4 regions of the Desulfosporosinus sp. Sb-LF genome follow, and region 2 is predicted to be linked to each of the others. Evidence: riboswitches for the same ligand, from Rfam matches in the RefSeq annotation. Region 2 holds a riboswitch; each other region holds the start of a gene.

The links. A riboswitch is a leader RNA that binds a small molecule or an ion and turns the genes downstream of it on or off. The one in region 2 is predicted to bind cyclic di-GMP.
Region 1: linked by a shared signal. The riboswitch ahead of E4K68_RS02120 (HD-GYP domain-containing protein) and the one ahead of E4K68_RS08575 (ArsB/NhaD family transporter) in region 2 are both predicted to bind cyclic di-GMP.
Region 3: linked by a shared signal. The riboswitch ahead of E4K68_RS13115 (chemotaxis protein CheW) and the one ahead of E4K68_RS08575 (ArsB/NhaD family transporter) in region 2 are both predicted to bind cyclic di-GMP.
Region 4: linked by a shared signal. The riboswitch ahead of E4K68_RS06665 (hypothetical protein) and the one ahead of E4K68_RS08575 (ArsB/NhaD family transporter) in region 2 are both predicted to bind cyclic di-GMP.

What each region holds. Positions count from the first base shown of each region.
Region 1 covers NZ_SPQR01000001.1:427,981-433,409, forward strand. The annotation lists gene E4K68_RS02105 (hypothetical protein) at 1-264, opposite strand, end outside; gene E4K68_RS02110 (transposase) at 490-1,023, opposite strand; gene E4K68_RS02115 (hypothetical protein) at 1,336-1,788, opposite strand; gene E4K68_RS02120 (HD-GYP domain-containing protein) at 2,149-3,243, opposite strand; cyclic di-GMP riboswitch class I at 3,437-3,521, opposite strand; gene E4K68_RS20235 (hypothetical protein) at 4,049-4,219, opposite strand; gene E4K68_RS20240 (hypothetical protein) at 4,436-4,612, shown strand; partial or broken gene E4K68_RS02130 (transposase) at 4,938-5,153, shown strand; gene E4K68_RS02135 (GNAT family N-acetyltransferase) at 5,203-5,429, shown strand, end outside.
Region 2 covers NZ_SPQR01000005.1:75,681-81,109, forward strand. The annotation lists gene E4K68_RS08565 (MarR family transcriptional regulator) at 1-452, opposite strand, end outside; gene E4K68_RS08570 (manganese catalase family protein) at 714-1,526, opposite strand; cyclic di-GMP riboswitch class I at 1,692-1,793, shown strand; gene E4K68_RS08575 (ArsB/NhaD family transporter) at 1,882-3,156, shown strand; gene amrS (AmmeMemoRadiSam system radical SAM enzyme) at 3,153-4,127, opposite strand; gene amrA (AmmeMemoRadiSam system protein A) at 4,189-5,429, opposite strand, start outside.
Region 3 covers NZ_SPQR01000008.1:47,325-52,753, reverse strand. The annotation lists gene E4K68_RS13125 (aminotransferase class I/II-fold pyridoxal phosphate-dependent enzyme) at 1-1,102, shown strand, start outside; gene E4K68_RS13120 (methyl-accepting chemotaxis protein) at 1,232-2,047, opposite strand; gene E4K68_RS13115 (chemotaxis protein CheW) at 2,097-2,546, opposite strand; cyclic di-GMP riboswitch class I at 2,621-2,705, opposite strand; gene queG (tRNA epoxyqueuosine(34) reductase QueG) at 2,798-3,829, opposite strand; gene E4K68_RS13105 (HD domain-containing phosphohydrolase) at 3,852-4,985, opposite strand; gene E4K68_RS13100 (PAS domain S-box protein) at 4,982-5,429, opposite strand, start outside.
Region 4 covers NZ_SPQR01000004.1:34,308-39,736, reverse strand. The annotation lists gene E4K68_RS06690 (flavin reductase family protein) at 1-313, shown strand, start outside; gene E4K68_RS21385 (hypothetical protein) at 806-934, opposite strand; gene E4K68_RS06685 (hypothetical protein) at 887-1,048, shown strand; gene E4K68_RS06680 (hypothetical protein) at 1,159-1,356, shown strand; gene E4K68_RS06675 (hypothetical protein) at 1,418-1,669, shown strand; gene E4K68_RS06670 (hypothetical protein) at 1,890-2,342, opposite strand; cyclic di-GMP riboswitch class I at 2,511-2,600, shown strand; cyclic di-GMP riboswitch class II at 2,907-2,990, shown strand; gene E4K68_RS06665 (hypothetical protein) at 3,015-4,127, shown strand; partial or broken gene E4K68_RS20995 (sulfite exporter TauE/SafE family protein) at 5,037-5,429, opposite strand, start outside.

The sequences.
Region 1 (5,429 bases), on a different contig from region 2:
AGCTGTTCCGCCAGCTGCTTGAACAGCATTAATGATTGATTGGGCATCCATTGTGCCGCTGCCGGATCCTCCACCTAGAAAAGGTAAACGAATGATTAAGCAGACCCCGCTAGGAGAAGCCACCTCAATAAGGTTTAACAGATTTATAACTGCGCCAGGTGGAATAAATATCCGGAGTATTGTTCCTGGCAATGGACCACACTGGGTTGTTGGCCTTGATGTTGGATTTAGGCTGGTACAATTGGTTGTTTTATGGCGGCTCATTTAGCATTCCCCTCTTTCTTTTCGTGTGACTGTTAGAACAGTCCATAAGATTGAGAAGTGAAAGATGGGAAAGAGCTACGAGAATGATATATATTATGTTTGGTTGTCCAAAAATGTTACATAAAAGAGGAGAGCTTAGGTGCTCTCCTCTTTTTGTATATATTACCAAGACTCCTGTACTTGCACTATAATTAAATTCGTGGCATAAACATCTATTGGCATTGCTCACGCTTCCTCTTCATTTGTGCCCGCATCGGAAACGGTGGGGGCCTTTTCTCTGTCCTTATAATCTCTCCAAGCAAAACTAACCGAATGACCGTCAAACGCCAGAATTCTAGAGTTACTAATCCCGACTCTGTGAGTATAGCGTCCAAGATAACGAGCAACACGACCCAGAGATTTAAACGGTTTCTTACAAAAGACAACCCAATTCTTGTCATATAAAGTGTCGACTAAAGAAAGGAAATTGCTTTTTGACGCAAGTTGGGTAGCCTTGTTAAAGAAAGCAAATTCCCCCTTGTCATAGGCCTGTTTTAGAAGGTCAAGGGACTTACCTCTAAACTTTTTCGAAATAACTTTAACCGGAATAAAGAACTTCTTACGAGAACGGACGAAGCGAAGTCCATCATTGGAAAGTCCCCCTCCAGGGACGATACAGTGGACATGAGGATGGAACGAGAGATTTTGGCCCCACGTATGGAGAACCGTGGTGGCTCCAATCGTCGCACCGAGAAATTTAGGGTCTTTGGCCAGTTCCATTAACGTATGTCCTACTGATTGAAAGAGGATGGAATAAAGAAGTTTTTGATTTTGTAAAACAAGGGTGGGTATGTTGAGAATAGCCGCAAAGTTCCATCTCGAAGATCATCTTTTGAAGATGAGAGGAAAGAACTTGGGAGTTTTGAGACATAAAAAATCATCCTTTTAAAATTGATAGAATTAAACTGAAAGGATGATATCTTGAAACTTAATAAATTAGGGCCTTAAAAAGCCACCGCGCAGCGGTTCAGTACAGTGTGCATATCGGACTCAGTTTAAAGGAACTTACGAAACATGTTTCTTTTCTAGACTTTACTCTTTAGTCACATCCCTTACTAGAAGTAAGCGTTTCAAAGATTCTGCCAATGCTAATCCAAATATTGAGGCGCCTAGAAAGTTAGAAACGATGGTATAAGTGTGTGTATAAGCTAATTCTGGCATTTTAAATATACTTGTTATACTATAAATAACTCCCATAAGACTAATCCCGTAGACCCATCCCTTAAACAAATAATGTTCGTCATTTAAATATTTCATGAGGTGAGCAAACAGAATACCTAAAAGGCCAGAAAAAATAGTACGTGCTGTCAAAGCAGTAATGGTTTGTAAACTATCTATGGGTTTGTTACCAAATAGAATTATAGCCATCTCGTCTAGTAAACGTCTTTGAGCAAAATTAGAGTAATATGATATTAAATTTCCTATTCCCTCCAATATACCCGCAATAATTCCTGCAAAAAAACCATATAATGTCCTATCCTTCATCTAATAATCATCCTCTCTTTAAATTCGCCCGATAATTTCTTCCTTAGTGGGACTTTCTCGCGATCTCTGGCTATAAGGACACTTGGCCTTGGCCATCCATAGCAAGGCAACACATTTAGTTAGTATTACAGAAAATGAGAGATTCAATACTGGGTGCTTTCCATATCCTTCGTTATAGGACGCAAAGTTTAAAAAAAGGTAAATTTCGGGAGAGGATCATAGTTGGGAATTAGTACGTGTAAGTGGTATCTGTGGAAGATGTGAGAAATAGTTAAGGCCTCCAGATTTCGCTGGAGGCCTTTGGATATCATGATCATCATTTTTTGGCTAATTAGTCAGTATGAATGCCTACATCTCTTTTCAGCCTACTTCTTTGAATTCCACACGATCTATGAACCGAGTTAAATCCTGCATTAAATCTACGTATATCTCCTTATTGAGAAGTCTACCATTGTTATCAATTAAAAGACGAATAAGAGGTCGAGTTGGCATTTTCAAGGGTACCGCCGCGATCACTCCCATTTCTCGGGTATTGAGAGTAACGATTGCATTTTCGGGATACAAAATGAGGGATTCTCGAAAAGCTTGTACCACTAGCGGGTTAAAGTCCTTTCCTGACCAAGCAAGAATCATTTCGAGAGCATGGTAGGGCGGTAGACCTTTGCGATATGGTCTATCGGCAGTTAATGCTTCATAAACGTCGCTAACTGCTACAATTTGAGCATCGAGATGAATGTTATTTCCTCTTGATCCATTTGGATATCCCGTCCCATTCCAACGTTCATGATGTTTTTCAATAGTTGCTAGCACTCCTGGTAATAAACGGGTATATTTCAGCATTTCCATCCCAAACAGGGGGTGTAGTTTCATAACCTCAAACTCTCTACCCGTTAAACTACCTGGTTTATTTAAGATTTCCTTTGGCACCTTAAGCTTTCCAATGTCATGAAGCAATGCCCCCAATGTCAAATACTTAAGTCTCCTATCTATATATCCCAAACGCATACCTGTCAGTGTTGCTAATATAGCGACGTTCAGGCTATGCACGAACGTTCCATAATCATGATGTTTAAACGTCTCTACGTCTAATCGAACTGTATTAAGATTCAAATAGACATTTATGGGTTTTAGTTCATTTATAATAGTTTCTACGAGTGGCACCGTACTTTTAATCTGCTCAGGTTGAATAAGCTTTGCTTTATGGTAAATATCCCATAAAGAACCTACTAATTTTATGTACACATCCTTTGAAAAGGATTTTACCTTCTCAGCTTGATAGCTGTTTTCCGGTCCTTTCCAAACATAAACTTCTCGTTTTTGCAGGAGATCTCGTATTCCTTTTGTAACCAGCTGCCCCTTATGCAATAATAGAACTCCAATTTTATCAAAAAGATCAACACTCGTCGTCAAGCCAGTTTCGAAATTTGCTTGTATGCGTTCCAACGACCAATACATTGGTCTTACCCTCCTCCCGTTGCTACCCCTATACTTATGTTTTAAAATATATTTGATTTATAAGGCAAGTCTCTTTATGCGACCATTCATTATTAGTTACAGATATAAGGTTAAAAATTTATAGAAATTTCCTCCCCCCTTATAAAACAAAAATGACGCCTTAAATCAATGATCGGCGACAGAATTTTGTTCGTTCGGTAACCCGGCTATCTTAAACACTTAAGGTAAGACCCGTGGCTTTGCGTCCTCAGTTCTCACTGAGTTTGCCCTTATCGCAGAATATTAAATTACCTAAGGACCATCCAAGTCTACTTTAGTAGGACCTAAGCATCACTGAAACGTAGTATAATACATAATATGCTGAAGTACAACAAACTAATTTCATTATAGTGTATATTTACTTTATTATGACATTTAATTAATCATTATGATTAGAAACGACGTTTTACTAGTTTATTCTTTCTCCTACAACCCAAGTGATGAGATTCTTTTTAGTAAAAAAGGCCATAGCTCAAATTGTGGGGGGAGGGATATTTGCGTTTTGCGATTCCTTCAGTAAAATGGTGTCTTGGTCTGCAACAATCATCTACATCACCGGATGCCATTTGCATTTCCTCCTTTGCTTGAGATAGTACATGATATGCACAAGCTGAGTTATGTGGAGCAATATGGAAATATATAGTTTGACCTCATCTTTATGTCAATCTGAGTTTGAGCACCCGTAAATGGTTTTTATGAAGAATGTAAAAGGGAGAGCTACCAGCTCTCCCTTTTGTTTAGTGAAACGGATTATCATGTTTTGTACTTAGGTTATTTGATTTTGTTGTCTTTGTGTGTGCAATAATCCAAATGATTGATCTTGGGTGTTCTGGTTTAATAACACATTATAAGCCTGTTCCAACTTGGAATATTTATCTTTAAGTTCTTCTAATTCACTGGCCAAATCTTCTCTAGTAGCTTCATCTTTATGGCTCAAAAAGAACGCCTCCTTAAATATTTACCCTAAAACAGTATTTCCGGAATTGAGGGGATTATGTTTGAGATTTTAAAGTAATGAGAGAAGAGCTAATTCATAAACCACAAGCCAAATTGTTTCTATGGAAAATGTAAAAATGAGAGCTTGAACAGCGTTAATGATTGACTGCGCATCAATTGCGCTGCTGCTTGATCCTCCACCTAGAAAAGGCAAAGAATGATTAAGCAGACCCCGCTAGGAGAAGCCACCTCAATAAGGTTTAACAGATTTATAACTGCGCCAGGTGGAATAAATATCCGGAGTATTGTTCCTGGCAATGGACCACACTGGGTTGTTGGCCTTGATGTTGGATTTAGGCTGGTACAATTGGTTGTTTTATGGCGGCTCATTTAGCATACCTCTCTTTCTTTTGTGTGACTGTTAGAACAGTCCATAAGATTGAGAAGTGAAAGATGGGGAAAGTCAAACGGTTAACAGTGCCCACCGAATTGAGTTAAAAGGTCCAAGTTTGAGACCTAACCATCCACAAAATGAAGGAGGTGATAGCGTAACCGTATAATCTATGTTAAACTCCATGCAATGAGGTGCCGGCCATTGGCCGGATGAGATAAGAACGCCGGCCGGATACCGTAGGAACGGTGTCCGGATAGTTTAGGAATGCTTGGCCGGATGGCACAAGAACATCGGTCTGAATTAATGAGAATAGCCAGAAGCTGACAAACGCTCTGAACTGGCCTTATTGAACGTTATTCAAGAAGCCTATGTAAATGGCGTATCCACCCGGAAAATCGAGAAACTCACCAAGTCTTTAGGCATTGAATCCATGTCGCGAAGTCAAGTATCGATCATAGCCAAAGAACTGAACGAACAGGTTGAAGCCTTTCGTACCCGAAGGCTGGATAAAGTCTATCCGGTACTTTGGGTCGATGCTCTCAAGCAATATTTTATTAAACTGATAAATCGAAATTTGAAAGGTGTAATTAATGATTGAAACAGAAAGATTAACAATGCGACCATTTTATGAAAACGACTTGGGTATTATTATGAGTCTTTATTCTAATGAAGAAATAATGAGATATATGCCCAATGATGTCATGAATGTAGAGAAAGCCCAAAAGCATTTAAATAAAGTTGTATGTGATTGGAAAGAAAAACCACAAGTGAGTTTTGAAATGGCAGTAATTTCAAAATATGACCAGGAAAAAATTGG
Region 2 (5,429 bases):
GAATCATTCTTCTCGACTTCCTTACTTCTTAGAAGCCTTTTCAGAACCTCTAAACCTTCATATATTTTATTAAGTTCTTCCGGGGTACCTTGGTCCATTGTTAAAGCAATGTTTTCTTCAAAACGTTTATGGAATATTTGATGCATCTCCACAAAATTTGGAGCTACGCTGACGTGAACCACTCTTCTATCTTGTTCACTTCTTAATCGTTCTACCATTCCTAACTTTTCCATCCTATCTAAAATGCCAGATACCGTACTATTAGATAGATTAAGTTTGCCACTTAATTCCGTAATCTTAAGCGTTTTTTCCTTACCTAAAATCCCCATCACCATCATTTGAGGGATTGTCATACCCGTATTCTCCATGACACTACTCATGTTGTTCTTAAAAAGGAGCATGACTTCCTGTAGAAGCTTGGCGATCTTCGTACTTTCATTTAAATTTTCCATTTGTCAACCATCCTATCTCCGTATTTCGTATATGAAATATTATCCATGATTATATTACGTATATGAATATTTCGTACACGAAATATATTACTCTGTAAGTATATATTTGTCAAACATTGAATTTCAACTCAAATCCAACCCACAAAAAACGGACATTTAACTGTCCGTTTTGCTTTAGTCATTATTCAATTCCATAATTATTATCGATAATATGTCTCACCAGACACCAGATATCCTTACTCGCCTCCATAAAGCCTTATCTTAATGTTGTTTAGGCGGAAGCTGAGGTTGCGGTTGAGAATATTGAGGATTATTTCGCATATGGTCATTATAGCCTGGAGCAACTTCCCTCGCACCGGTTGCTTGTGGATCTTTTCCATACTGGGCTGGCCCTCCATACTTCTCGTTCGGGTTCTCCTCATAGGAGAACTCGTTACCTTGATTCCAAGGTCCCCGGCTATCTCCCTGACCTGTTGACATGTTCATGTATTTCTTAGAGAAGTCCGAGTCTCGGAAGTCCTTATTGACACCCGTTCCCTGCAACGTATTAATTGCTTGCATAAAGGAAAAGTTATGAGATTCTTCGCGACTCAAGAGAAAACGAATCATGTCCTTAACTCCGGCGTCATCGGTTTGTTGAAGAAGACGCTCATAGATTAGCTTAGCCCGCAGCTCTGCCCCAGCATTTGATGAAAGGTCCGTGTAGATATCTCCCATTGAATTGACGAAGGTTGAGCTCCAAGGAACACCAGCAGAATTAACCAGAAGTGGTCCACCTCCAAGCAAGGCCATATGATTTGCCGAGAAATCTTTAGGAATGCTGTCGACAGGGCCAATTAACATTCCAAGACACTCTCCCACCATCTCTAAATGGCTCAACTCTTCAGCCGCAATATCTTGCAGCAAGTCCCGTATTTTAGGATCATTACATCCTAAACTCTGAGAGAAATACTGCATGGCTGCTTTAAGCTCACCATTCCCTCCTCCAAACTGTTCCAGTAGCAAGACCGCAAAGCGGGGGTCTGGTCGATCGACATGTACCGTGTATTCCATATCCTTAACATGCTTAAACACTTTAGAAAACCTCCTTTTTTGAAGAAAATTAGTTTATCTAATTTCGTGTTATTATTTGATTAACCCCAAAATCTTATCCAGAGAAATATTCTGAATTTAAGCTTTAGTTCTTGACTATTATTGATCTTTTTTGATATGATGTTATTCTAGATATCAAAATTAGCAGTTCGGTTGGGGTAAACTCCGCGAAAGCGAAGGACGCTAAAGTCATGGGTCTAAGGCTTTAATTCATAAGATGAATTAAGCTAAGATCGCCAGACTACAAGCATAGAACTTCTCTGGGGAGAGTAGTCGTTTAAGACTACTCTCTTTTATTTTGAAAACATTAGAAGTAAACGTTTTGGGAGGTGTACTAATGCTCATCGGAGTAGCCATCAGTATTTTTATATTCAGCTATTTCTTCATCATTACAGAAAAAATTCCTCGTGCAGTGACCGCAGTTTTTGGTGCCTCACTACTGATTATCCTTGGAGTTCTTACACAAGAAAAGGCGATTCATTACATTGATTGGAATACTTTAGGACTCTTGATTGGGATGATGATTATCGTCGATCTAACTCGACGATCTGGGATATTTACCTTTCTGGCAATCTGGGTTAGCAAAAAGGTCAAGGGGGATCCCCTATTATTGATGCTCTCCTTGTCCCTGCTCACGGCTTTCCTATCTGCACTCTTGGATAACGTCACCACCATGTTATTGATTGTCCCTGTAGCCCTCTCCATCGCTGATCAATTAGAGGTCGATCCAATACCCTTCCTCTTCAGCCAAATTATCATGAGTAATATTGGTGGTACAGCAACTCTTATCGGAGACCCACCTAATATTATTATCGCCGGACAAACAGGTCTCAGTTTTGTGGCCTTTCTTATGAACCTTACTCCCATTATTCTCATTATTATTGTTGTTACGCTATTCACTTTCTATTTTATCTATCATCGTAAGTTAGTCACCCAAGAGGAATTAAAAGCTAAACTTATGGATCAAAATGAATGGGACCACATTAAGGACTTCGCCTTACTCAAGAAAAGCCTCTCAGTCCTGAGCTTAGTGATTCTGGGTTTTTCCCTACATTCCTTTCTTCACTTAGAGACAGCCACCATTACTCTCAGCGGTGCCATGCTTTTAATGATCTGGACCCATGAAGAGCCCGAAGAGGTTTTCTTGGCAATAGAATGGCCCACGATCTTTTTCTTTTCCGGTTTGTTTGTTCTTGTCGGGGGACTTATTGAGGTCGGAGTCCTTGACCGTCTGGCAGAATGGAGCATGAGTTTAACTCAAGGGAACCCTCTCTTCATGGCCATGTTAATTCTCTTCATATCCGCCCTACTATCATCCTTTCTCGATAATATCCCTTTCGTCGCAACCATGATCCCCCTGATTCAAAAACTTGCCTTACTCAGCCAGTTCACCCCCACCCAAACAGAACCCCTCTGGTGGGCCTTGTCTCTAGGTGCCTGCCTTGGGGGGAATGGGACCTTGGTCGGAGCCTCCGCTAATCTCATAGTGGCAGGAATTGCCGAGAAAAACGGAATCAAAATACGATATATTCAATTCTTAAAAGTAGGTTTTCCCGTCATGATCCTCTCTGTATTAATTTCATCCGTGTACCTGGTCATTCGTTATTATTAGACTCCATCCATCCCAACCCCAAAAATGCCCTTCCCACATTTCGGGCAACACCCTCCGTTTAGGCGATTAACGACCACTGGCTCACGCTCAATCACTGCTTCCCCACACCGAGGACAAACCGTCGCACTTCCTCCCCTGACATTTCCCAGATACACATAGGGAAGCCATTCTTTAGCTATATCCCCTAATCGTTCTAAGGTTTGTCGTTCCGTTGGAGGAACCGTTAAACGGTATGCAGGATGATAGCCGCTCAAATGCCAAGCTAGAGGTACACCAAGCTTCTGTAACCATTGGGCCAATCCCCTAATTTCTTTCGGATCATCATTTGCCTCTGGAATGACAAGGGTTGTGATTTCCAGGTGAACACGTCCTGCCAAACGCTCGACATTGTCTAAAACCCAAGCTAGTTTTCCTCCACAATAGTGTTGATAAAATTCCTCAGAGAACGCTTTAATATCAATGTTAACCGCATCAAGCCATGGAATCAGCTCCTCGATAAAACGTGGAGAAATCGTTCCATTACTGACTAGAACTACTTTCCCCCCCTGTGCGCGAATCAGAGGAGCCGTATCCCTAATCATCTCAAACCACATACTCGGCTCTGAATAAGTAAAACACAGTCCTATTGACTTCCGCTCCTGCCTGGTAAGCTCTGCAAGCTCGGCAGGAGTTACTTTTTTGCCAACTTGATGTCGCTGAGATATTTCGTGATTTTGACAGAACGAACATCTCAGATTACAGCCAAAGCCTCCCACGGAAAAAATCCAAGAGCCAGGATAAAAATGATATAGAGGTTTTTTCTCAATCGGATCCAAATTCCAGGCTGCTACTTCACCATAGATTCTAGAAATGATCTCCCCTTCTCGATTCTCCCTGGCATGACACCGTCCTGACTGCCCATGTCTCAATTGACATCGCTGAGGACACAAAAGGCAACTCGCATTATAGGAATCTTTACTCAGGTTACTTATGCTTATATTACTTGTATCCCCAAGACTACTTGCATTGCTAAAATTACTTGTTTTGCTTGTATTACTCATAATGACGTTTGACCTCAAAGCGCCAGAATTCTACTGGGTCCTCCACTGGTATTCCCGCCTTTTGTTTAGCAATGCTCACTTGATCTGCTACAGTATCGACCCCTTCCAAATGTGGAAGCAACAGCCCGCTTTTTCCGCGTTGGCGAACAACCACACCGTAACGCCAGGGATCAAGCTCTTCTGGTCCTTCGATCTTCTCGAGTTCACCGAGGACATCCACCGTGAAGCTCAGCGTATCTAGTTCCTCTACTCGGACCGGCCGAAAACGAGGGTCCTGTGTTCCGGCAGCCAGCGCATTATGTTGAATTTCCAGGGCCAAATTTTCCTGCCAGGGTTCAGTGGTGCCGATACACCCACGCAATTGCCCGTTTTGTTTCAAGGTTACAAAGCACCCTCTCTTCACCACAAACTCTGGTGAATGAGGGATGTTTAAATCAGGGTCTTCCCGCTTCAAATAAGCACTTAGGCAACCCCTCGCCCATTGCGGCAAGGATGACGAATGATACAGATCCGCTACTAGATAACCCACACCGAACGGACCTTCGTACGACAGCACCTCAGGAGCCCCTTCTTTTGCGGCCAGTGCCAAACGAAGGCTCCGATACCCACACTCGCCCGCTCTTTCGACAAGATCAGTGGGCAAACTAATAATTTTTTTCGTATCTCTTTGAAGAGCCTTGAGCACGGATTGATCAAATTCTGGCCCTGCAGAATCAAACCCGTATGGCCCGTCTTCTTTCAAGCGATGGGACATATCCCCACTTGCCACCAGTGCATAACGCCCAGGCAACTCATCTAGGATTTTCCCGATACGTTCACCATACTCCTCAGGTTGTTCTAAAGGCATCCCTAAGAGTACAACTTTTCCATTCCAACCTGCCTTCTGTAAAAAATACAGGGGAACAAAGGCACCGTGATCGATTACACCCTGCATAGGAACTACACCTGAGAGATGTTTCTGAAACTGCGCAATAACCACAGGGTCGCTGGCAAAGGACAAACTGACCTGCTCAACTCCAAACTGAGCGAAATTCCCGTAAACGGCATCATCCATCGAAAGTGTGATCCCACCTTTGGTGAGCGGGGCATGCGGGGAAACTAGGATTACCGTCTCTATCTCCGCCACAGCTAGACGTCGAGATATCTCATGATAAGCATCCAAACTTGCTTGGCACTTACGTTCTTCTCCCCGCCCAACTTCCGGGACGAGAAGTGGTGGATGTGGAACAAATA
Region 3 (5,429 bases), on a different contig from region 2:
CGACCTTGTAGCAACCATGAAAGATGTTATTTCGTTGGGAGTCGGAGAACCTGACTTTGTAACCCCTTGGACTGTGCGTGAAAGTGGCATCTTTTCTTTAGAGCAAGGACAGACTATGTATACCAGTAACGCGGGTCTCCTTGAGTTGCGCGAAGAGCTTTCATACCATTTGGATATGTCCCTGGGACTTTCCTACGATCCGGGACACGAAATTCTCATCACCACTGGAGCGAGCGAAGCAGTGGACCTTGTGATGCGAGCCGTGCTCTCACCGGGGGATGTTGTCTTAGTTCCTGATCCATCCTACGTGTCCTATGCCCCTTGTGCCACAATGGCCGGGGCCAGTGTTAGTTACGTTCCGACCCACGCTAAGGAAGACTTTCGTTTACGGGTAGAAGACTTGGCCAAGGCCTATACGCCTAAAGCCAAGCTCTTAGTTCTATCCTACCCAAATAATCCGACTGGTGCGATCATGAATCGTGAGGATCTTCTCCCTATCGCGGACTTTGTGACTGAACATGATCTTCTCGTCTTAGCTGATGATATTTATTCAGATCTTACCTATGGCGGAACTCATGTCTCGTTTGCTAGTTTGCCCGGCATGCATGACCGCACTCTCTTTGTCAGTGGTTTTTCAAAATCCTACGCCATGACTGGATGGAGAATCGGGTATGTTGCCGGACATAAAGACCTTATCGGTGGGATGACACGTATTCATCAATACACCATGCTCTGCGCTCCCATCACGGGACAAATCGCGGCCTTAGAAGCGTTACGTTCTGCCTCTGAAGCCAAAAACGAAATGGTTACGGCTTATGATCGGCGACGCCGTCTAATGGTTCATGGTTTTCGGCAAATGGGCCTCGACTGTTTCGAACCCTTAGGGGCTTTCTATGTTTTCCCGGACATATCTAAAACAAATTTGTCCTCTGAAGAGTTTGCCGAAGAACTTTTAAAGGCAGAAAATGTAGCCGTCGTTCCAGGAACCGCCTTCGGGCCCTCCGGAGAAGGACATATTCGCTGTTCTTACGCCTATTCATTGGAACAACTTCAGGAAGCACTCAAACGCATCGCGCATTTTGTTCAGTCAAGATTAGGTTAACTTTAAAAAGCCTGATTGATCAGACCTTTAGGGACTGATCAATCAGGCTTTTTTGACAACCACGCAAGTCAAGTACTATTATGAGTGAGGCAAGGAGACTGTTCACTGCCTCACTTTCTTGCAATGAATTCAAATTTTTTCGGCTAAAGCTGATAGTGCGATTGCCGACGATGTCAAAGTTTCAATGGTCGCTCCAATTTCCTCAACAGCAGCAGAGACTTCCTGTGTATTACCACCTACCTGTTCTAACTCCACTGTCATCTTACCGACAAGGCCTTGTATGCTACCGATAATTTTTCGTATATCTTTTGCCGAGGTGGCACTTGATATTGCCATCGCCCGAATTTCCGAGGCTACCACAGCAAATCCTCTCCCAACCTCACCCGCTCTAGAAGCCTCGATCGAAGCGTTAAGTCCAAGAACTTTTGTATCGCTAGCCACGGAATTTATGTATTCTACAACTTCTTCCATTTGTAATGCTTTTTCATTAACTTCTTGGGATTGTATCGTAAGGGCTTGTCCGCCATCTGCAAGAGCTTGAGCTGAAGCAGCAATATTCTCCATAGCAGCTGAAACTTGCTCCAAAGATTCTGAAAGTTCTTTGGCCAAGGAAGGCAATTTTTCTAGGGCATATTCCCTTTCATTTGAACCTGTCGTGGCAATTCCACCGATTATGACACCATTTTCTCTAATCGGATATGCTATTCCAGTGTAAGCGACTCCTAAGACTTCAGCCCCAACCATTTTTTCCACCTTTTCACCGGTTCGAAGGCATTGATACGACGTAGTCGTAGCCGGTAATATGTCGCCAGCTTTGAAAGGCAGATTGATAACGGAACCCATTTTAATATGAATATATTTCTCAAGATCAAATAAGAAAACCGATGTTTTCCCAAAATCAGTTTCAAAAATCACATCAACCATTTGTACATAATCTTCTATCATCGCAATTCCTCCTAACAATTATTTGGCATAGACTATCTTGAATATCGGCTTATCCAATGTCAGCGGAACTCAACCAAGTTAAAACGTCATCGGAAAAAAGTCTTTCAATATTTATTACTGGAATAATATTCTCATTTGTTTTAATGATTTCTTTAATTGTGCCTTGATGTATAATACTAGGGACTTTTTCAATGGAGTTGCATTCGAGAATTTCAACGACATCATCGACCCATAGTCCTATTTTCTCAGTCTCTTTGGTCGACTCAAAAATCATGATTCTGGGCTCCCCTTCATCAGTGGGTGCTATTACAAATTTCTTTCTCAAATCCACAATGGTAACAACTCCATCACGTACTTTTGCAATCCCCTGAACGAATTCCGGTGCACCCAAAAGTTCTATAACTTTCACGGGCTTGATGATCTCTCGAACAGAACTCATTTCCACAGCATAGTCTTGCAACCCCAATTTAAACTGGATGAATTGTTTCATTTCGTCCATTCATATTACTCCTTTCTTTTTTTACTCCCCCACAAATTAAAATGCCATGCTCTTATGAAAAGCATGGCAAATTCGTTGGCAACCTGGCAATCGTTAGGTATACCTCTACGACCCATAGCTTTGCGTCCTTAGCTTTCACTAAGTTTGCCATTTTTCTAAATTTTCAGATTAAATACTTAATTCTTTTTATTTTATTATATCACAATCATTTCTTTATTAGTGCACATTTTTCAAGTTTTTTAAATGGAATTTTATTTACTATTCTCTAATCCTTCTAAATACAAAGCAATGATGGGCGGAACTATTTTATTCTTTTCATGTTCTGCTAACCATACTTTATCACCTCGGTCTAGCCCATTCCGTAAGGCTAAAAAGGCATTTCTCTGAAGAATTCCTTTTCCACGCCAACCTGCTGCAGTTCCTTTAAAACGTTGGTGAAACTCTCCTTTCGTTAAATTAAGAGTTTCCCGCAGGTCAACACCACGTCGTAGTGAAGATGGAGCTGAGGAAGAGGTCGCTTGTTGTTCCTCAGCCAGCCGCTTTTGATTATGTGGGCATACTTCCTGGCAGGTGTCACATCCAAAAACCCGTAACCCAAGGCCCCTGCGTTCCTTCTGAGTAAGCACCTCTTTGCTCTGTGTGAGATAGGAAATGCAGTGTTTTGCCGCAAATGGTTCTTTTCCGATGATCTGCGCCGGACATGCTTCAACACATCTTTGGCAGCTTCCGCATTGGTTGATCATTGGATAGTCCGGTTTGATCTCTCGATCCAGTAAAAGTAAAGCCAGTGTGACAAACGAACCATATCCTGGAATAATGAGCTGTTGGTTTTGCCCAATCCATCCAATCCCTGCCCGAAACGCGAAGGCACGCTCAATTAAAGGTCCTGTATCCACTTGACTGTGGAAGCTTCCCGTCCACCCATTGACAACCATTATATTGATAAGTTGTTTTATCTTATTTTGAAGGACCTGATGATAGTCCTCTCCAACCGCCGAACGAGCAATGATACCCTCTCCTTCCAAAGGAGGAGTTGTAAGAGGAAGTGGATAGGCAACGGCAACGACTGTCTTGCAGTATTCCCAAACCACTCGAGGATCAATTCGTTGCCTGATCTCCTTGATCTCAAAGGGAGTTGCCACCTCTTTTTCGAAACGTGTTTCTAACAAGGGTGCGAGGTCCTCGATCGATTCCGCGGTAGTAAACCCTACAGAGGCAAAGCCCAACTCGCTCCCCCATCGTTTAATGTTTGTCTTCCAACTTATTTGTTCATTAGGTTTCAATGAAGATCCTCCCCGAATACTCTCACAGCGTTCGTGTGACGTTATACCCTCGTAAATCTTGTTTAATTTTTCGAAACTGGCCTTCTAAGACAAGAAAAGCTTCAATAACTTCGGGATCGAAGTGTGTACCCCGTCCCTCAATAATGATATTTCGGCTTTTCTCATGGGAAAAGGCGGGCTTATAACAACGTTCTGAAGTTAATGCATCATACACATCTGCTAAGGCCATAATTCTGGCACTAAGGGGAATAGACTTACCCTTAAGATTTTGTGGATACCCTGAACCATCCCATTTCTCATGATGACTTAGGGTAATCTCCATCGCCATAGTGATAAAAGCATTCTCTGGATAATGTTCTAGCATGGTTTGCAAGGTTTTTGAGCCAACGACAGTATGGGTTTTCATGATTCCGAACTCTTCTGGAGTTAATTTACCAGGTTTAAGCAAAATTTTATCGGAGATGGCTACTTTACCAATGTCATGCAGCGAAGAGGCAAAGTAAATATTATCCACAAAGGAGTTATCAATTTCCGTATCCACTGCACACTGTACGCGAAGCTGCTCAGTGAGGATGCTACAGAACACTCGGGTACGTTCGATATGCTGTCCTGTTTCATCATCCCGTACTTCTGCTAACTTGGAGAATGCCAGAATTGTAGCCAGTTGTGTTTTAAACAGTGCGTCCTTAGTGACGAGTATTTCCTTAATTTGTTCATCCACTAAACTTTGTAGATTATGATTATGGATGGCCAAAGATTTACGAAGTCTACGCAAATTAAGGTGTGTCTTAACCCTAGCATGTATCTCTTCAAATTGGAACGGCTTCGTAACATAATCAACGCCACCGCTCTGAAAGGCCTTAATCTTGTCTGTAACTTCGTTCATAGCGCTAAGAAATATGATCGGAATATCGGCCAATTTTTGATCTGCTTTGAACTGTTCGCAAACCTCGAATCCATTCAAACCAGGCATGTTGATATCCAGGAGAATCAAGTCCGGCGGTTTCTTGGCTGCGGCTTTTAGAGCCATTGCACCATCGAGAAAAGCAGAGATTCGGTAGCCTTCTTCTCCTAACATAGTTTCTAAGAGTTTTAAATTCTGGGGAGTATCGTCAACAATCATGATAAACGACGAATTGTTTATCAAATTATTCATTTTAGACTCCCTCTCCTTAAGATTTCCTTAATGCCCCTATAATCATAATTGTTAGCGAGTTCGCGTAATTTTTGACCAAGAATTGGGCTATGCCGCATTACTTCTAGATTAATTAGTTCCTTAAGAACGATACTTTCGCCAAGTTCGACCGCTTCCACAATACTGGTAACCACCTGAGGAGGAACCTGGGCAACCAAACGATGGGACTCCTCCAAGGCCTTGGCATCTGAGCGTTCTCCCGAGGCATCTTCATAAATATAATCCACGCCTAGGATACGCTGAAGTTCGCCAAGGATTTCATTAACTTTAAATGGTTTACGAATAAATCCATCTGCTCCAGAATAAAGAGCCTCCTGTCGATCATTTTCTAAGGCGCTAGCTGTGATCATGATTACCCTTATATGCTTACCTTCTAGGGTGGATTTCAGTATACGAGTAGCTTTA
Region 4 (5,429 bases), on a different contig from region 2:
AGTATCTGGAAAAATGGAAGATAAATTTGCTAAGACTGGTCTTACACCGGTAAAAAGTGATACTGTTGATGCCCCATATATTAGAGAATTTCCAGTTAATTTAGAGTGTAAAATTATACAGGTTATTGAAATTGGCCTACACACCCAGTTTATCGGAGAGGTTATGGATGTTAAAATTGATGATACCATACAAGAAGATCAGCCGATTATAGAACAAATACAACCTTTAATATTTGCCCCCGACAGTAGAAATTACTATGTTATTGGGAAACAAATTGCCAAGGCATTTTCTATTGGCAATGAAATAGGGTAAGGAATTTATGATGCCCATATGTAGGCTACGGGCCTAATGAACACCTCGCCTCCAACCCGTATTAGAAGTACTATCTTGGCAAAGAAGAACTGCGGCAAGTTAAGGGATGTTTTGGGTGGGGTGAATCTGAAATCATTACTGTGGCAAACTGTCAATTATATTTGTAAACAGGGTTCTCCCCTATACTCATGAAGTGTGGGGGTGTTTTTTGTCCCTAATTCACTTTATCGACATGTTTCGCCATCAAACCGGAATATAGTTATCGTAAGCACAACTTTGCTTGGCGATTTAAGCGTGAAAAGAAAATTCCTATGAGAAATAACTATGAGAAATAACTACTTATAGAATTGGTCAGGTATATGAAGAATGTTTACCACATAGAACGTGGTTTGAATAAACTCTCCGACGAAAGAGTAAACCCAACGCATAGCACAGGGCAAGTAATTCTGACTGTGCTTTTTGGTTTTCTTAAAAGCCTTAATGAACTAAATTTCATGATAAAGAATAATGAGTCCAACGCTCGATCAGGTCATCGTCGAAGATTGTTTCCGGGTTGCCATCCAGAAGTTCGGTTTGCCGGAATCGGTATACTTCGACAATGGCAAACAATATCGTACCCACTGGATGGCGCGAACCTGCTCAGAATTAGGTATTCGGCTTCTTTATGCTAAACCGTATTCCCCCGGGCCACTGGAAAGATTGAGCGTTTTAACCGAGTGGTTGATGCTTTCATAAGTAAAGCCTCGCTGGAAAAACCAAAAACGCTAAACCATCTCAACGAACTTTTTTAAGTATGACTTACCGAATGCTACCAAAACAAGCTCCACTCAGCCTTCGAAAACAAAATGAATTCGGAAACAGCCTTTCGCAGTGGCAATCAGGCTCTTCGTTTTGCGGACCTGGAGGTACTAAAGAATGCTTTCCTCCATTGTGAGTCACACCAAGTGGACAAATTCGGCTGCATTAGTTTCATGGGTAAAAAATATGAAGTCGGATTAACCTTCATCGGTTGTGTGGAAGAACAGAATATGTTGCCCCATTAGATAATGGTGAGGAATTAAGGAAAATGAATCCTTGGATTCTTTTCTCAGAATGGTGGGAGGAATGAATGTTTTATCTGATGGAAATATAAAGTTTAATAGAAGAACACTGATATTATCTCTAGCCGATCAAGATGGTGGTGCTCATGTAGACCCTACCTTAGATGAAGCATATGTCAATCTCTCAAGAAATAATTCATTGAATGTTTTCCACGAGTATAAGCCTGTAAAAGGAGTTGTACTTGCAAGTGTTAGGCAAATAGCTTTTGATATTACTAGAACCTTGAAGGACAAATATCCATTATGCTTTCAATGATCACTTTGGCTACATAAATGGAATGCACCACCTTCCTTCATTAAAGGCTTATTTGCTGCGTAACCACCAGCGCTTAAGCCTCTGGCAACATTCAACCCATTAAATTCACTGGTATTATAGTAATTTGCGATAACCCGCCGGGGTGGCTGTCTTGGAAAACTGGTTTGTTTTTCTGGATAGGCTAACAAAATAAATTAGCCATTATCATTTTGGCCAAGAGCTATCGACCAATTCCAGTCTCTTTACTTCGGAGGATTACAGATACTACATGGCCCGTATCCTTAACTTTCTGCATCCGATAGACTAATGAGATTTTACTCTTTGATAAGTACTGACATCCATCTCGATAATACTTTTTGCCAGTTTTAGTTATGTATACCGTCAAAGTTTGAAGAGTTTGTTTGGGGGGAGACGAATTCACAACATGGGGCGTGACTGTAGGGGCAGCGGTAACGGCAGGCTTAGGATCTGGTATGGCGTTTGAGTAACGGTGGTAGGCGTAACTACTGAAGTTGGTGTGGGAGCTTGACTTACGGCAGGAACGAAACTGTGGTAGTTTGGACCTGTTTTGATTCCTCTGCTTTTGTGGGACTTGTTGCAGGAATAGAATTACTAGAGCATTCGCTAAAGCTATTAAGAGTGCAATGAATATACGAGCAATTTTATGTTTCATGGGGTTTTCAAAATTTATCTAACTCCTTTATAAAATGTTTATATCGAACATATGTTATTCTTAGAACTTTGGTTTTAGAATTAGAGAAGCGCAAAATTTGTCGCAATACAAGGAGAGGTTTATATGGATTTTTTTGACTATTTGAAGTAAAATACAAATGCACACACTGAGAATGATTAGCAAACTCATCGAAAGATGGGGACGCAAAGCTACGGGCCTAATCTCTTGCTAAGGGGGAATGGCAGCCGGGTTACCTAGTTTATAACTAGATAGCCCGGCTTTTTTGTCATTATCAAACACAAAGGGGGCTGATAAGACGTCTAATGCTGATTACCCCAGATAAAAAGTAGGCGAGAGATGAACTCTTAGAAGGTGTAGGAATTGAATCCTTTTGATTCACTCTGTGGCAATCATGGTCAATCAAAAAGGTAAGGGAAAGGACCCTTGCCCTCAAGTGCAAATAATCACTTGGGTTACCAATCTTAGTCGGAGGGAGAGTCAGTCTTGAAGCTGAATATCTCTTAGACACACGAAAGAATCGTAGTTCCACGCCGACTGGTTTCGGTAAATTAGGGGAGCTGAGAAGTGTGGTCTGTACGTGGACACTTAGACCACATGGAGCTATTAGTGTAACCGACCCTCTTAAACAAATAAATTTAAGAGGTGCAAAGAATGAAATTAAAGAAAACGTTAGTAGCAACCCTATCAACCACATTATTATTGACTGGAATGGTTCAATCAGTTATGGCAGCAAAACCTGCGGAAAAGACCGCGCCAAGTGTAAGCATTACGGCTCAACGCTGGACCAACTGCCAAACCATACCTGTTTCGTGGAAAACAGCCACTACTTCCGGTAGCCCTGCTGCCATTCTATCCTCTTGGAAGTTAGATAAAGGTGTATGGTCAGATTATGACCCTAAAATAACATCTACGTCATACCTTCTAACTGAAGGCGACCATATGTTTTCTCTTCAGGCGAAGCAAGAAGGAGTAGTTTCAGCTGTTGCTACACAACAATTAGGGGTTGATTTGACAGCTCCTGTTGTAACAGCGACTCCTATTAGTGCTAGTCAACTTAATGCTAATGGATGGTATAACAAAGATGTTACCGTAAGGTTTAATGGTACCGATGCTTTATCAGGTATAGCGAAGACTGACGATGCTGTCACAAAGAGTGAAGGCATCAACTCCGATATTAAAGGCTCAGCTACCGATAATGCAGGTAATATCGGCTATAGCGATGCTCTTACAGTTAAAGTTGATGAGACAGCCCCGACTATTGATATAAGCGGAATTGCTACAGCATATACTGTTGGGGATGCGCAACCTACAGTTACTTGGACTGCAACGGACGCTTTATCAGGTATTGACACCTCTTCAGGAACACTTCCAACGGGTTCGCAAATTGATATCAGCACTCCTGGAGATAAGACATTTACAGTTATTGCAACAGATAACGCAGGAAATACCGCTTCAAAAACCGTAAGTTATGCGGTTGCACCTAAACCTATTTTAGACCCAACCCCTATCGTTATTAAGGAAATTAATGGAGCTTCTGTCATAATTAAAGGCGGTTGGATTCCTACGTACAGCAATGGAAGAACACCAGAACTTAACGGTTACGATGCAACTGGAGAAGTTTATGCTCTTTACAATATCGGAGATCCAGTTAACACCGGCGATACAATGCAAATCCATTTTAGTCTTCCAAATTGGAATACTGGAAGTAAAACCGTCGATGTAACTATAGCTGGTACTCCTTATAAAGTACTAGTAACCAAATAAATATTCTCATCTGGGGTGATTCCCTCGAGTTTTGCCCCCCTCAAGAACCGACAATTTTAAAAAAATCATTTAAAATCCCTGGAAGCAGATATATTAAGCATTCCAGGGATTCTTTTATGCATATTGTAATAAAATCAAAATTTTAATAATAGGGAATAAAGCAAACTAGGGAATAGCAATCAAAAAACAATAACCATTTAAATTTTATTGGTTGTATTAAGGACATAGGCCATTGGACACAGTTTACAGGATTATCGTCTCATTTATTAACCATTTGTGTTTACTAAAAATGTAAGTTAGCATATAGTAAAATATAAATAAAAATAAAAATGTCAAGGGCAAAGTCACTGAAAGGTGATGACGCTGAATATTTCGATGTGGCAGCACCACCATTTTACAACTCAACGGGGAATAGTAAGGCCCTTATTAAAAGGGCTATATCTGCAGTAATAATTTAATTATGCTTAAAATTTTAAAGAAATGATTTTTGTCATGGTATTTTCAGCAAGAGATGATAATGAGTGTGCACTACTTTTATATGAATATTTTATATAATCACTGAGCAAATATATTATTAAATGGCTATGGCGTAAGAAAATGTAAGGATGGACCGCACTACCTAGTTAATCCCACTTCAGCTAGAATGGCTTATTAAAAGTCTAGCCAAACCTACATAAAGAGCTGGCACAAACACTGCCAGCTCTTTATGTAGGTTTGGCTTTTAATAGTTATTTCTTGAGTAATCTCCCGAGGTTTTTTCGTGTTTTGCGGTAACTCTAAAGAAAAGGAAGGGCATGCACCAACACATAGGCCACATTGAGTACAGTGGGTAGAACCTTTGTGAAACCGACATAGGTCACTCTCGAAAAGTGGATGGATTATCTGGATGAGACGAGTTCCATTGTCCACTCAAGTTTTGGTTGTTAGTTTATTTATCTCTTTTTGTTTCCTTTTTGCATTAAGGAATACTAGCATCAAAAGTGCTAACCCTATCGTGAAAAGGTAGCCTACAATGGGGCTTAATTCAAACCACATCTTTAAAGCCGTAAAAGCAATAAGTAGACTTAAAATTATTCGAAGACTTGCCGTTTTTAACCGGCTACTTAAACGTCCCCCCAGTTGCGCCCCCATCAATGCACCGGCAACCAGGACTGTAGCCATTACGAAGGGGATTTGTCCCGTTCCCCACTTTCCAATGAATCCTGCCAATGCGGAAAGAAACGTTATTGCCACTGAAGTGCCAAGTGCAATCCTTGTAGGTATTTTAAGAACATAGAGCATCAGCGGAATTAAAATAAACGC